Regions from separate parts of the Lysinibacillus irui genome, predicted to be linked through region 1. Evidence: riboswitches for the same ligand, from Rfam matches in the RefSeq annotation. Region 1 holds a riboswitch; each other region holds the start of a gene.
The links. Region 1 has a riboswitch for cobalamin ahead of OU989_RS19750 (FecCD family ABC transporter permease). Riboswitches for the same ligand answer to the same signal wherever they lie in the genome.
Positions count from the first base shown of each region.

Region 2: another riboswitch for cobalamin. It lies ahead of OU989_RS10360 (ABC transporter substrate-binding protein); the one in region 1 lies ahead of OU989_RS19750 (FecCD family ABC transporter permease).
Region 3: another riboswitch for cobalamin. It lies ahead of OU989_RS02385 (ABC transporter substrate-binding protein); the one in region 1 lies ahead of OU989_RS19750 (FecCD family ABC transporter permease).
Region 4: another riboswitch for cobalamin. It lies ahead of OU989_RS13545 ((2Fe-2S) ferredoxin domain-containing protein); the one in region 1 lies ahead of OU989_RS19750 (FecCD family ABC transporter permease).

Region 1 is NZ_CP113527.1:3,923,276-3,926,447, reverse strand. It holds gene OU989_RS19760 (YdhK family protein) at 1-247, opposite strand, end outside; gene OU989_RS19755 (biotin transporter BioY) at 370-966, opposite strand; cobalamin riboswitch at 1,110-1,298, shown strand; gene OU989_RS19750 (FecCD family ABC transporter permease) at 1,443-2,489, shown strand; gene OU989_RS19745 (heme ABC transporter ATP-binding protein) at 2,495-3,172, shown strand, end outside.
Region 2 is NZ_CP113527.1:2,072,753-2,075,924, reverse strand. It holds gene OU989_RS10365 (NAD(P)/FAD-dependent oxidoreductase) at 1-181, opposite strand, end outside; gene OU989_RS10360 (ABC transporter substrate-binding protein) at 241-1,236, opposite strand; cobalamin riboswitch at 1,363-1,549, opposite strand; gene OU989_RS10355 (elongation factor G) at 1,732-3,172, shown strand, end outside.
Region 3 is NZ_CP113527.1:486,441-489,612, reverse strand. It holds gene OU989_RS02390 (FecCD family ABC transporter permease) at 1-698, opposite strand, end outside; gene OU989_RS02385 (ABC transporter substrate-binding protein) at 695-1,663, opposite strand; cobalamin riboswitch at 1,806-1,989, opposite strand; gene OU989_RS02380 (acyl-CoA dehydrogenase family protein) at 2,047-3,172, opposite strand, start outside.
Region 4 is NZ_CP113527.1:2,676,302-2,679,473, forward strand. It holds gene cobJ (precorrin-3B C(17)-methyltransferase) at 1-1,436, opposite strand, end outside; gene OU989_RS13545 ((2Fe-2S) ferredoxin domain-containing protein) at 1,441-1,812, opposite strand; cobalamin riboswitch at 1,959-2,141, opposite strand; cobalamin riboswitch at 2,386-2,569, shown strand; gene OU989_RS13550 (energy-coupling factor ABC transporter permease) at 2,714-3,172, shown strand, end outside.

The sequences.
Region 1 (3,172 bases):
TCATACCGTCCATATGCCCGTTCGTAATAATAGCTGTACTTCCTACAGGAAACTTCGGATTTTCAGCAATTTTTAATGTAGCTGGTACTTCGCCTGAACTTGAATGGTTCATTGTCGAATGATCCATTTCTTCAGTCGTATGATTAGATGTAGACGCAGGCTTCGTTTGATCCTCCGTACAAGCAGATAAAGTAAGTAAAGCTAATACTGATAGTAGTGCCATTGACCATTTTTGTTTGAATATCATGTCATATCCTCCTCACTATTTGCTAATACTGTAGCAAATAAATGTGCAGAAATAATGGACATGATCTACTACCAAAAATCAAATCACATCTTTCATCTAACAAGAAAGATGTGAGGAATTATTTATTGAATGGGCATGATTTTCAATGTTTTTTGTAATCGATAGGCGAGGATGCCAGCGAAAATCGCTAAGATAAAATCTTTTGGTAGTGGGGGGATCATCCAGAGCCAAGCTAGTTTATATGAAAAGACCTCTGGTGCACTTGCCCATAGTTTGTAGGCAAAATACATCCAATTTGTCCCTAGGAAATAATTAAGCGCAGTTGCGATTAACGCTGCCGCAATATAGCTTTTCTTTGTTGCACTTCGTTCTACAATTAGTCCTGCAACAAATGCTGCTCCAATAAATGTAATAATAAACCCAAAGGTAGGGCTTAAAATTTGTCCAACTCCCCCACCAAAACGAGCAAAAACAGGCGCTCCTGCTAATCCTATGCACATATAAACTGTACAGGCGAGCGCACCCTTTCTGCTACCAAGAACCAGTCCTGCTAAAATAGCAAAAAACGTTTGTAGTGTAATCGGTACACCACCCACCATCATAAATGGGGCAAAGGAGGTAATATTAGCCCCTATCATCATAAGTGTTGAGAATAACCCAATATAGGTAATGTCAATAGTTCTTAATTTATGATGACTCTGTTGTGTAGCAGTAGCCATAAATTTCACCTCGTTATAAACCTTCTTACTGCTAGTGTAAAAAACGAATATAATTGTGTCAACCTTATTTTAATTTTAAGTTAACTCAATTATAGTGTAGACTAACTAATTATAAAAATGTATGATAGAATCGTCACAATTTTATAACTTTAAGTACTATTGGTGTGATATTTTTTGAATGTCACTTAAAAGGGAAGTCGGTGGAAGTCCGACGCTGTCCCGCAACTGTAACGAGGAGTCTTATAATATTTTTTGCCACTGTGTTAGTATGGGAAGGCCATTATAGGATGCTGATTCGAAGCCAGGAGACCTGCCATTAGTAATACCTGTAATGCCCACGAGGATGCAAGCAATTACGGACAATAGCTGGATATTTTCTGACTTTGTTTAATCTAGGGTATTTCTATGCGTATTTTCGTATGGAATACCTTTTTTTATTGCTTCATCCATCAATACTTAGTAGGAGCTTTAAACGGATGAATAAAAAATTTATGTTTTTTTCCTTAATACTTTTCTTCGTATTAATCGTTTCTATGACAATAGCCGTTATGGTTGGGTCTGTATCAGTTACACCCTTCTATGTATGGAAAGTTATTCTTTCTAAAATCCCCATTATACAAAATGGCATAGAGCAAGACTGGAGTCGCTCACAGGAAATCATTATTTGGCAAATAAGAGCACCACGTGTTTTACTCGCAGCTATTGTTGGAGCTGGTCTAGCTATTGCTGGGGCAGCAATTCAGGCACTTGTGAGAAATTCCATTGCTGACCCTTATATATTAGGGATTTCGTCAGGTGCAGCTGTTGGAGCGACCTCAGTAATTATTTTAGGTGCCTTTTCATTTTTAGGAATCTATGCTCTTTCTGTATCTGCATTTTTAGGGTCATTACTTGCCATTGCGCTCGTATTTTTCTTATCACGAGTTGGTGGTCGTGTCTCAATTTTTCGCTTGTTATTGGCGGGGATGGCTGTGTCCTTTATTTTAACGGCCGTTTCCAATTTCATTTTGATGATGTCGAAACAAGAAGGGGCTTTAAAGGCTGTTATGTTTTGGATGCTAGGGAGTCTAGCTGGAGCCAAGTGGAATAATATTGTAATCCCGGCTTTCATATTCTTCCTCGTATTTGGGCTACTATGGCTACACTATCGAAATTTAAATTTATTATTACTAGGGGAAGAGGCAGCTGTAACGTTAGGGGTTAATTTACAGCAATTTCGTATTCAGCTCATTTTACTTGTTTCGTTGTTAACTGGTGTACTTGTCGCAGTCAGTGGCTCTATTGGATTTGTGGGATTAATCATTCCACATATCGTTCGGTTAATTGTGGGGTCAAACTATAAATATGTGATATCTATTAGTGCTTTAATTGGAGGAATCTTTTTAGTGTGGGCAGATGCTTTTGCCCGAATAATCATCGCACCTCAAGAAATGCCAATTGGTATTATAACGGCCTTTTGTGGAGGACCATTTTTTATTTGGCTACTCCGTCGTAACAATTATTCTTTCGGTGAAGGAGACTAACTTATATGACATTAGAAGCAAAGCAGCTATCATTCTCCATTTACGATGAGCGTATACTACATGAAGTAAGTATTCAAATAAAAGAAAAACAACTTGTTGGACTCATTGGCCCTAATGGTAGCGGCAAATCCACATTGCTAAAAAATATGTACCGTCTGCTAAAACCGGAAAGTGGTACGGTATTATTAAACGAACAAGATATTTTAAAGCAATCAAGTAAATCGATTGCTAAAAATTTAGCCGTTGTTAGTCAAGAAACACCTGTTTTATTTGACTTCACCGTACATGATTTAGTCAGTATGGGAAGAACGCCACATAAAAAACTATTGGAGCTTGATCAAGAACAAGATTTCCGAATTGTGGCAGATGCTCTTCTACAAACTGGTATTTCACATTTGGAGAAACGAAGCTTTAGCTCTCTTTCCGGTGGAGAGAAAAAGCGCGTAATGGTTGCACGTGCTCTGGCACAACAAGCTAAGGTATTGATATTAGATGAGCCGACGAATCATTTAGATATACAGCATCAACTCCAGCTTATGGACTTAATTCAAACTCTACATTTAACTGTAGTCGCGGCTTTACATGACTTAAATATCGCAGCAATGTACTGTGATCAAATTTACGTTTTACAGAATGGACGAATAGTTTGTCATGGGACGCCAGAAGAAGTACTTACTCCAACG
Region 2 (3,172 bases), 1.9 Mb from region 1:
TATAAGAAGCCGAATACTTAATTGCCCCCTTTTCTCCAACAATCTCGGCTATTTTTTGAAATTGTGCTGGCGTGTAATGCTTATTAATAATGCCAGGACTGACAGCTAAGCGTGTAAATTCGCCTTGTTGGCTAAGTGTTTCGAAGGTTTGATCTGGTACGTTTTTTTGAAATGCATTCATGGATATCTCTCCTTATGAAAAAGGAGCTAGCAAAAACGCTAGCTCGGATTGTTGTTAGATTAAAAATTTTCAGGATAGAAGCCTTTTGCTAAAATTTCAATCGCCTCTGCTGCTCGAACTCCTTCAGATGCTGCTGATAGCGGAAGAATAACAAAGCGCTCATTTTTAACAGCTTCCATCTCCTTTAATGCGGGATCATTTTTTAAGAATTGAATCTTTTGTTCTGCTGTTGTTTCACCGTAATCAATGACAACCACCACCTCTGGGTTACGGTCTACTGCATCTTCTTTTGATACGGTTGTCCAGCCGGATTCCACATCACCAAAAATATTTTGACCACCAGCGATGGTCACTAGCTCATTCATAAAGTTTTGACCAGCTGTAAAGATATCCTTTTCACCGCTGTCAAACACTAACACACGTAAATTTTCATCATCTTTCGGTAATTTCGACTGTACATTTTCTACGTCTTTCGTCATTTGCTCAATTAAGGCTTCTCCACGATCCTCCACCCGGAAAATCTTCGCGATATTGCGAATATCAGTGAAAATATCCTCTAATGTCGGCTTTGTCATATTGGAAGCTGTATGTAAATACGTATGAATCCCTAATGCCTCTAGCTCTTCCGGAGTTCCTACGCCCTTTTCACCAAAGCCACTTTTCCAGCCTGCATATAAGAAATCCGCCTCTGCATCAATTACTTGCTCCTTCGTTGGATATTGATCTGAAAGCACAGGGACCTTATCGTAAGCTTCTTGTAATGGCTCATAGATTGTATCATCTAAGTAAGCTGTTCCTACCATGGAATCCTCTAATCCTAATGCCAGCATGATTTCCGTTACATGCTGATTTAAACTAATCGCTTTTTTTGGTGCTTCCTTATATGTTTGCGTTGTATCATTATTTTCGATCGTTACTTCTGTTGTTGCTGTCTCGGACGGCTCAACCTTTTCACCCTGTTCTGCAGACTCTTTGTTGTCCGTTGCATTACAAGCGCCTAAAACAGCTACTAAGGCAATGACCATGATGAGCCATAAACTATTCCATTTCTTCATGTCCTAATCTCCTTTGTTATGAATATAGTTTTGAGGGCATAAAAAAACCCTCTTGTCGCCAAGAGAGAAGCATAGTGAAAAAATGGTATGGTCACCTTTATCACTATCCCCATCCTCGTGGTTCTTAGTTAACAGTTCATATTGGCAGGTATCCTGGCTTAGGTTCATCATCTATACGCCTTCCCATAGCTACACTACAGTGGCACGTTGTATAGACTCCCCATTTACAGTTGCGGGACAGCATCGGAATTACACCGATTTCCCTTTTAAGCAAATGACAAATGCCATTTGCACCAATACATTTTATAATGGTTAATACTATTGATAGACTAGCAGAAGAAGATTAATCACGCAATGAGGAACATGGCGTGACATCCATAATCCCCATTATATTAGCACTATTTCGACATAAAGACGAACTATTTTACAAGAAATATTTCTACGAGAATTCTGTTACAATGGGAAGAAAGCAATGGATAGAAACGAGGATTGGTTATGTACAAAACAATTGGTGTACTTGCGCATGTCGATGCAGGGAAAACAACATTTTCTGAGCAAGTACTTTTTCATACAAATAGTATTCAAGCCCGAGGCCGTGTCGATCACCAGGATACCTTTCTCGATAATCATGAATTAGAGCGCAAGCGTGGCATCACCATATTTGCCGAGCAAGGTCGCATGAACATCGGCGATGATACATACACGTTAATTGATACACCAGGGCATGTCGATTTCTCCCCTGAAATGGAGCGTTCCATTCGAGTCATGGATTACGCCATTATTATTATCAGTGCAGTGGAGGGCGTGCAAGGTCATACAGAAACAGTATGGCAGCTGTTACGTAAATATCATGTCCCAACCTTCTTTTTTATCAATAAAATCGATCGTGAAGGGGCCAACGTAGAGGCAGTCATGAAGCAGCTACGTAAAGATTGCTCACCAGATGTCTTGTTGATCGATGAACCGCTTCGAGCAGATTATCTTTCTAGTAGTATGATGGAATGGCTGGCAGAGCGAGATGAAGAATTACTCGATGCCTTTTTGAATGAATCGTTGGAACATGAACAATGTCTAGCACAGCTAAAGGACATGATTACAAGTGAATGTGCTTTCCCTTGCTTTACAGGCTCGGCCTTAAAGGATGAGGGCATTCAGGAATTTATTGCCCAGCTTCCTCTATTAACCGATACTCATTTTGAACAGGATGCACCGTTTCAGGGAGAGGTTTTTAAAATACGACACGACGGCCACCAGCGTTTAACCTTTATGAAGGCCATGCAGGGGTCCTTACATGTGCGGGATGAATTTACCTTTGGCGAGACAACAGAAAAAATCACAGAAATTCGCCTTTATAATGGCAATCGCTTTGAAACCGTTCAACATGTTGAAGCGGGTGAGATATTTGCTGTTAAAGGGTTAAGTCAGGCAACTATTGGAGACCGCATTGGCAGTACTACACAATCGCAGCCGTACGAGCTCGTCCCAACCTTACAGGCAAAGGTACAATATGAAGGCGACCAACATATTAAAGAAGTGCTACAAATTTTTCGTTTGTTAGAAGCGGAAGAGCCTTCATTACGTGTTCTCTGGCAGGAAAAATTCCAGGAAATCCACGTGCATATAATGGGCGTTATTCAGCTAGAGGTACTCGTTGAGGTATTACAGAAGCGTTTTTCATTAGTCGTTTCTTTCGGAGAGCCACAAATTTTATACATGGAGACAATTGCGACAACGGTTACAGGCTATGGCCATTTTGAGCCACTCAAGCATTATGCGGAAGTGCATGTATTAATGGAGCCAAATCCACGTGGAACAGGCATAACTTTTAGCAATGCCTGTCATGCGGATGATTTATCAGTAGGTAACCAACGACTTGTTGAAAAGCACTTATTTGAACGGGAGCATCATGGACTACTGACAGGCTTCCCGCTAACCG
Region 3 (3,172 bases), 1.0 Mb from region 1:
TTACTCCGCTTTACATTAACCCCAAGATGTTTCGCTCTCTCTTCACCATATAATAAAACATTTAGCTCTCTTCTTTGTGTCCATAGCATAAGTGAGCCAATCAAAACAAACGGGATAATCATTTGGACATATGGCCATCCACGCATTGATACAGATCCAAGTAACCAACCAACGACTTGGCGTAGCTCTTCACCAGATAAAGCAATCATTAAAGAAATGAGTGAACCTAAAAATGAACTAAAAATAACACCTGTTAATATCAATGTCTCCATTTTTAATGAACGGTCTACCATTCTAGCAAAACTCATCACAACTACCATCGTGATAATAGCGCCAATCATACTAAAAATGGGTAATGCATATAAACCTACAATAGGTATAGATAGGCTAAAAAAGATCGTCATTACAGCACCAACCGAAGCACCAGATGAAACACCTAGTGTATATGGATCTGCTAATGGATTTTTTAGCAAACCTTGAAAGGCAGCTCCTGCAATAGCAAGAGAAGCCCCTACTAGTCCCGCTAACAATACACGTGGCAAGCGGATTTTCCAAAAGATATTGGCGGCTGTTTCATCAACCGCCTGATTCCACAATACTTCAAATGGAATATGCACTGAGCCTATTGCTACGCCACACCAGATGCTAATAAGAAGAAGCGTGCCTGTTACTAAATAGGCTACTGCTATTTTTTTCACTTAAATACCTCTGGATAGATCGCTTTTGCTAATTCTTCAAGACCTTCTCCTAAACGAGGACCTTGACGACTTGTTGTGTTTTCATCTACTTGTACAATTGCTTTATTTTTCACAGCATTAATTGTATCGAAGCCAGCACGCTGTGGTATTTTAGTTAAAATATCTGGTACATAGTGATATGTCACCACGATGACATCTGGATTTTTAGCGATAATCTGTTCTGCATCAATTTTATACCAATCATCAGCATCTGCCGCTACATTTTCTGCATGGATCATTTCAAGCATCGCGTTCATAAACGTACCATTCCCAGCTGTATAGATATCTGGCTCATCAGATGCTTCTACTAGCACTTTCTTTGGTTCAACATCTTTTACTTTGGCCAGCACTTCTTCTACCTTCGCCTTCATGTTGGCAATAACTTCTTCAGCCTCTGGCAATTTCCCTGTAGCTCGACCAAGCTGCTCAATCGTCGTGTATGTCTCATTAAAATCTTGTGCATTATTGACGACAAATACTTTTACACCCGCTGACTCAAGCTGTTCAATCGCTGCTTCTGAAAGAGACATGCTAGATTCATGTGAAAAAACGATATCTGGGTTGAGGGCAATAATTTTTTCAATATTGTATTCCATACCGCCAACCTTTTCCTTTTCAGCTACCTCTGGTGGATAATCATCGTTGTCTGTAACCCCTACTATTTCATCTTTTAAACCAAGGCTAAATAATATTTCAGTATTACTTGGAATAAGTGAAACAATTTTCTCTGGAGGAGCTTCTAGTGTTATATCCTTGCCAATGGCATCTGTTATGGTCATTGGGAAAGTTGCTTCGTCCACCTGTGATGTCTCTTGCTGTGTTTGCGGTTCATTAGACGACTTGTCGTTTTTCTCCTCTTGGCCACAGGCAGCTAGCAACCCTAGTGTTAAAAATGCTGATAATCCTATCTTCCAAAATTTCTTCATGTGAATCCTCCTTCGTTGATCTGTGCTTTATTTGGGCAGAAATTCTCCTACACAAATAAGACCCCTAATCTACGAATGATGAGGGGTTAACATTGCACCAAAGAACTGATACAAAATCCACCACCCTATCCTCGTAGGCTGTTATGTCTATACTATAAAGGCAGGTCTCCTGGCTTATGCTTATTACGTCTTTTCAAGCCTTCCCGAATATCATCAGTGGCATCTTTTGAAAAAACTCACATTTACAGTGGCGGGACCGCATCGGAATTACACCGTTTTCCCTTTTCACTTTACTTAAGTAAAGAACCTTTATACTATTCAGTTGATTTTATTATACATGAAAACGAAAAAAAGTCGCCCCTATTCAAGACGACTTCTAGCTTCTATACAATATCAGAAAAATATTGTACGGTTTTCATCTGATCTCCAATTTGTCGCAATGACCATGCCTGTTCTAAATAAACGTCCGCAAGCTTTTCATACTTTCCACCAAATTTTTGCGCCCATTCAACTGCTACGACACTTTCATATAACAGCGCCATTTTCTTTGCAACATCTTTTGCTTCAAATGTTTTCGTGGCATCATCTAAAGCACTAAAAATTTGTAAGATCCCAGCTAGTTTCACCAATTGCTCTCTCACAATTTGCACCAAAGCGCTATCTGTTAATTTTTCTAACCGTTCTTCCATCTCATTGACAAAAAGCTCATGTGCCTGAAACTTATCCACTAACCGAATAAGCTCTAACGCCAGAATATTAGCCGTGCCCTCCCATACCGTCAACACTTGAGCATCTCTCAGTAAGCGCGGTGTCACAAAGTCCTCAATATAACCATTGCCACCATGTAATTCAATTGCTTCACTAGCATAATGAACCGCTTGCTCTGCCGTTTCCTTTTTCATAATGGCAATATATAAACGATTCATAATAACATCTTGTTGTGTTCCATGCCCATTCGTTACTTTATCGTATAATTGAATAAGATCAAAAACGGTCGCTACTTCTACATGTAGCTTAGCTGCAAATTTCCCTAATGTATCTTGAATCATTGGGTATTGTGTTAAAGGCTTGCCAAATGCATATCGATTTGTCACATAATGCTTCGCCTCTAAGAAACCTCGACGCATAATCCCAATCGATGCTACGGCATTGCAAATTCTTGAGAGATTCAGTGCCTCCAGCATATAATAAATCCCCTTACTTTGTTCACCTACAACATAAGCAAGTGCACCATCAAATTCAACCTCACCAGATGGAACTGCCCGAACACCCAACTTATCTTTTAGTCGTCGAATACGTAGATGATTTGCCGTTCCGTCTTCTTTACGCCAAGGAACAGCAAATAAGGTTAATCCTTTAGAGCCTGCTTGTGCACCTTCTAGACGTGCCAACACCATTGCTACCCCACACATACCGGCATTGGAAGCGAAGTATTTTTCACCATAGAGGCGAAATTCATTGCCTTCCCTTCTCGCTTCCACAACATTCGCCCCTACATCTGAGCCCCCT
Region 4 (3,172 bases), 1.2 Mb from region 1:
AAAACATCAAATTTACTTTTACGATAGACGATGCCAATATCATCAAATACAGCTCGATAACAGGCCATACCACAGCCATTGAAGCCAATATTTAATGTTTTAGGTAAGGACATGCCGCCTAGTTTTTCTTGTATTTCTTCCGCATATGGAATGGAATCAGCCTTTTCACCGTAGCAAAAATCACAAGCCTTCAATGACAGGACATCCCCAATAGGCGCTAATAAAAAGCCTACTTCCTGTAATTTCTCTGTAATGCGTTCAGGCTCTGTCGTCGGAATTTTTAAGTGGATTTGATGGTCTGGCGTATATTCCATCGTACCCTCTTCTCCAACCACCTCTGCTAATGTCATCATTTGCTGTGGTGTGAAAAACTTATTGGCTACCCCTGGACTTACTGCTAGCTCAAAAATAGATTCTATTTTTTGCTGCACAAGCTTCGGCGGCGTGACCTTAATTGCACTTGTTCCTTTCACCATGGCGAGTGCCGCTGTTGCCATTTCAAGCGCTGTTTTTTTCGGCCGAGGCGTAGCCGCTACACTGGGTTTATTAAATCGGCCAGCATTAGGGTCTGCTGCAAAGTCATCACGTGCAGTCCCTGTCTCTTGGTTCATTGCCCACGGCTCATTTTCTTCACGTAAACGCTGATGTGGTCGTAATGGCTGTTTTTCTTCCCCAAGTGTATATTTACGCTGGTAGCCACGTGGCGTAATCATTTTATTATCATAGAAAAATGTCGATGAATTCCCGATAATCACGGTTGTCAGCATACCAATATCATGTTCGAGCATTTCTGCTAATGTTGTCATCGTCACTTCCTGACGTTCTCTATAGGCACTTTTTACAAGTCCTACTGGTGTGTCTGGCGAGCGATATTCTAAGAGAATTCGTTGTGCTTCTACAATTTGTCTTGTTCTCCTACCACTTTTAGGATTGTATAAAGCAATAACAAAATCAGCCATTGCAGCAGCCTCGACACGCTTTGCAATTAAATTCCATGGTGTTAGGTGATCACTCAGACTAATGGTACAAGCATCATGCATAATCGGAGCCCCTAGTAAACTAGCACATGAATTGATTGCTGAAATACCAGGAACTATTTCTACTTCAATGCCTGTAGCTTCTGTCCAGCCTAATTCGATTAACACTTCGTACACTAATCCCGCCATACCATATACGCCCGCATCCCCACTCGAAATTACGGAGACGATGCTGCCTGCTTCTGCTTGACGAACAGCCTCTTGAGCACGTGATACCTCTTCTGTCATTCCGGTACTGACAATAGACTTTGCACTGACTAAATCTTGAATAAGCTCTACATAGGTTTTATAGCCTATGATCATATCACTTTGTTGTAAAGCTTCTACTGCTCGTGTCGTAATATGCTTAAAATCTCCAGGTCCAAAGCCCACTACGAAAATTTTCCCTTTTTGCGCCATGCTGTTACCCCTCTTTCACCTTTTCGATCCCTTTAATGGCTGTCGTTTGTGCTGTACGCTGTAATGTACCTTCCCGAAGTGTAAAGACATGTTCGTTGTATAATGTTTCATGATGTAAATCTTGTACGAGTATTCTTGCATGCTCTGTTGATGGCACTCGATACCAATTTCCTTGTGGATAGGCGATGACTACACAAGCATCCTTGCATCGTCCATTACAGCGCGTTCTTGTCGTATGTATTTCCTGATCGAGTGCTTGTCGCTGTATTTCATCTCGAATGGCTAAGGTAATTTCCTCAGCATCCTTTCTCATGCAGCTACTGCCATTGCAAATAAAGAGATGTGTTTTCATCCCCTCTAAATTCCATGTTGTCATCTTCTGTCTCCCCTCATTTGCTTTCTGGAAAAAGAAAAAACCCTCACTCTTAACGAAGAGTAAAGGTTTTGTAGAAGCCAAATAAAAACGAATAGAATAAAATACAGGTACTCGCTCTCGCTTCAACTTCTCCCTCCGAAAAGTTTGCATGCACAATCAAATAAGCAGGTTTCCTGACTTAAGCTTCATTTTACTATCGCACCTTCCCAAGTTTTCACCAGTGGTACCTGCGAATTCATCAGCTATTACAGTAGCGGGGGCTGTATTGGATTTTCACCAATTTCCCTATTATCTCGAGCTATTCGAGCACTTATTGACGTTTTATATGAAATTTATTATCTTCTTCAATTGTTTAGAAAACTGTCTCTATCATATCTTATTATTTTAAAATTTCAATATTTCTTTAAAAATTTATGACAAATTTATCAATTTTGCTCGAATCTTATTCTTTAAAAAACTAAGTTCTCCTTACTTCTATCTAAATTTTCTATATGGATATGCAATTAAAAATTTTTATATAAAAAAATCTAGCACAATTATGGAAATTTATGTTACACTTTGTCGTGAAATCTCACAACTTTATGTTTTTTCGGTGTAAAATGCTTGCCATTTTACTTAAAAGGGAAGCCGGTTTGAATCCGGCGCGGTCCCGCCACTGTAATAGGGAGCTTTATAGATAATGTCACTGTCCAATGATGGGAAGACCTATAAAGTGTTGAACTAGAGCCAGGAGACCTGCCGAAAAAAAGGTGATCGTTTCAACCTACGAGGATAGGTGTGCGGCTTAGCAGATGAGAATGATTTGCTTTTTTTAGCTATGCACTTTTCCAGCAGCGGAGAAGTGCTTTTTTATTTTACGCACGCTACATTCTTAAAAAACTAATCGTTAGGAGGAAAGCTTTTGACATTTTCATGGTGGAAACTTAGTTATTTTTTATTGGCCTTGTTAATCGTGCCAAACCGAGCCTTTGCTATGCATATCATGGAAGGCTTTTTACCCATTGAATGGGCCATTTTTTGGTGGGTCATCACGACTCCCTTTATTATTCTAGGATTGCGTTCCATTCGAAAAACAATGGAAGAAAACCCTGAAACAAAAATGCTCTTAGGGCTTTCAGGAGCCTTTGCTTTTGTGCTATCGGCCTTAAAGATCCCCTCTGTTACCGGGAGCTGCTCCCACCCAACTGGCGTTGGACTTGGAACAGTTTTATTTGGACCTTTAGCAATGAGTGTCATTGGGACGATTGTGTTATTATTCCAATCATTACTATTAGCGCATGGTGGTATCACTACTTTAGGAGCCAATGCCTTTTCTATGGCTATTGTCGGTCCGTTTATTGCTTACTTTGTTTTTAAAGGG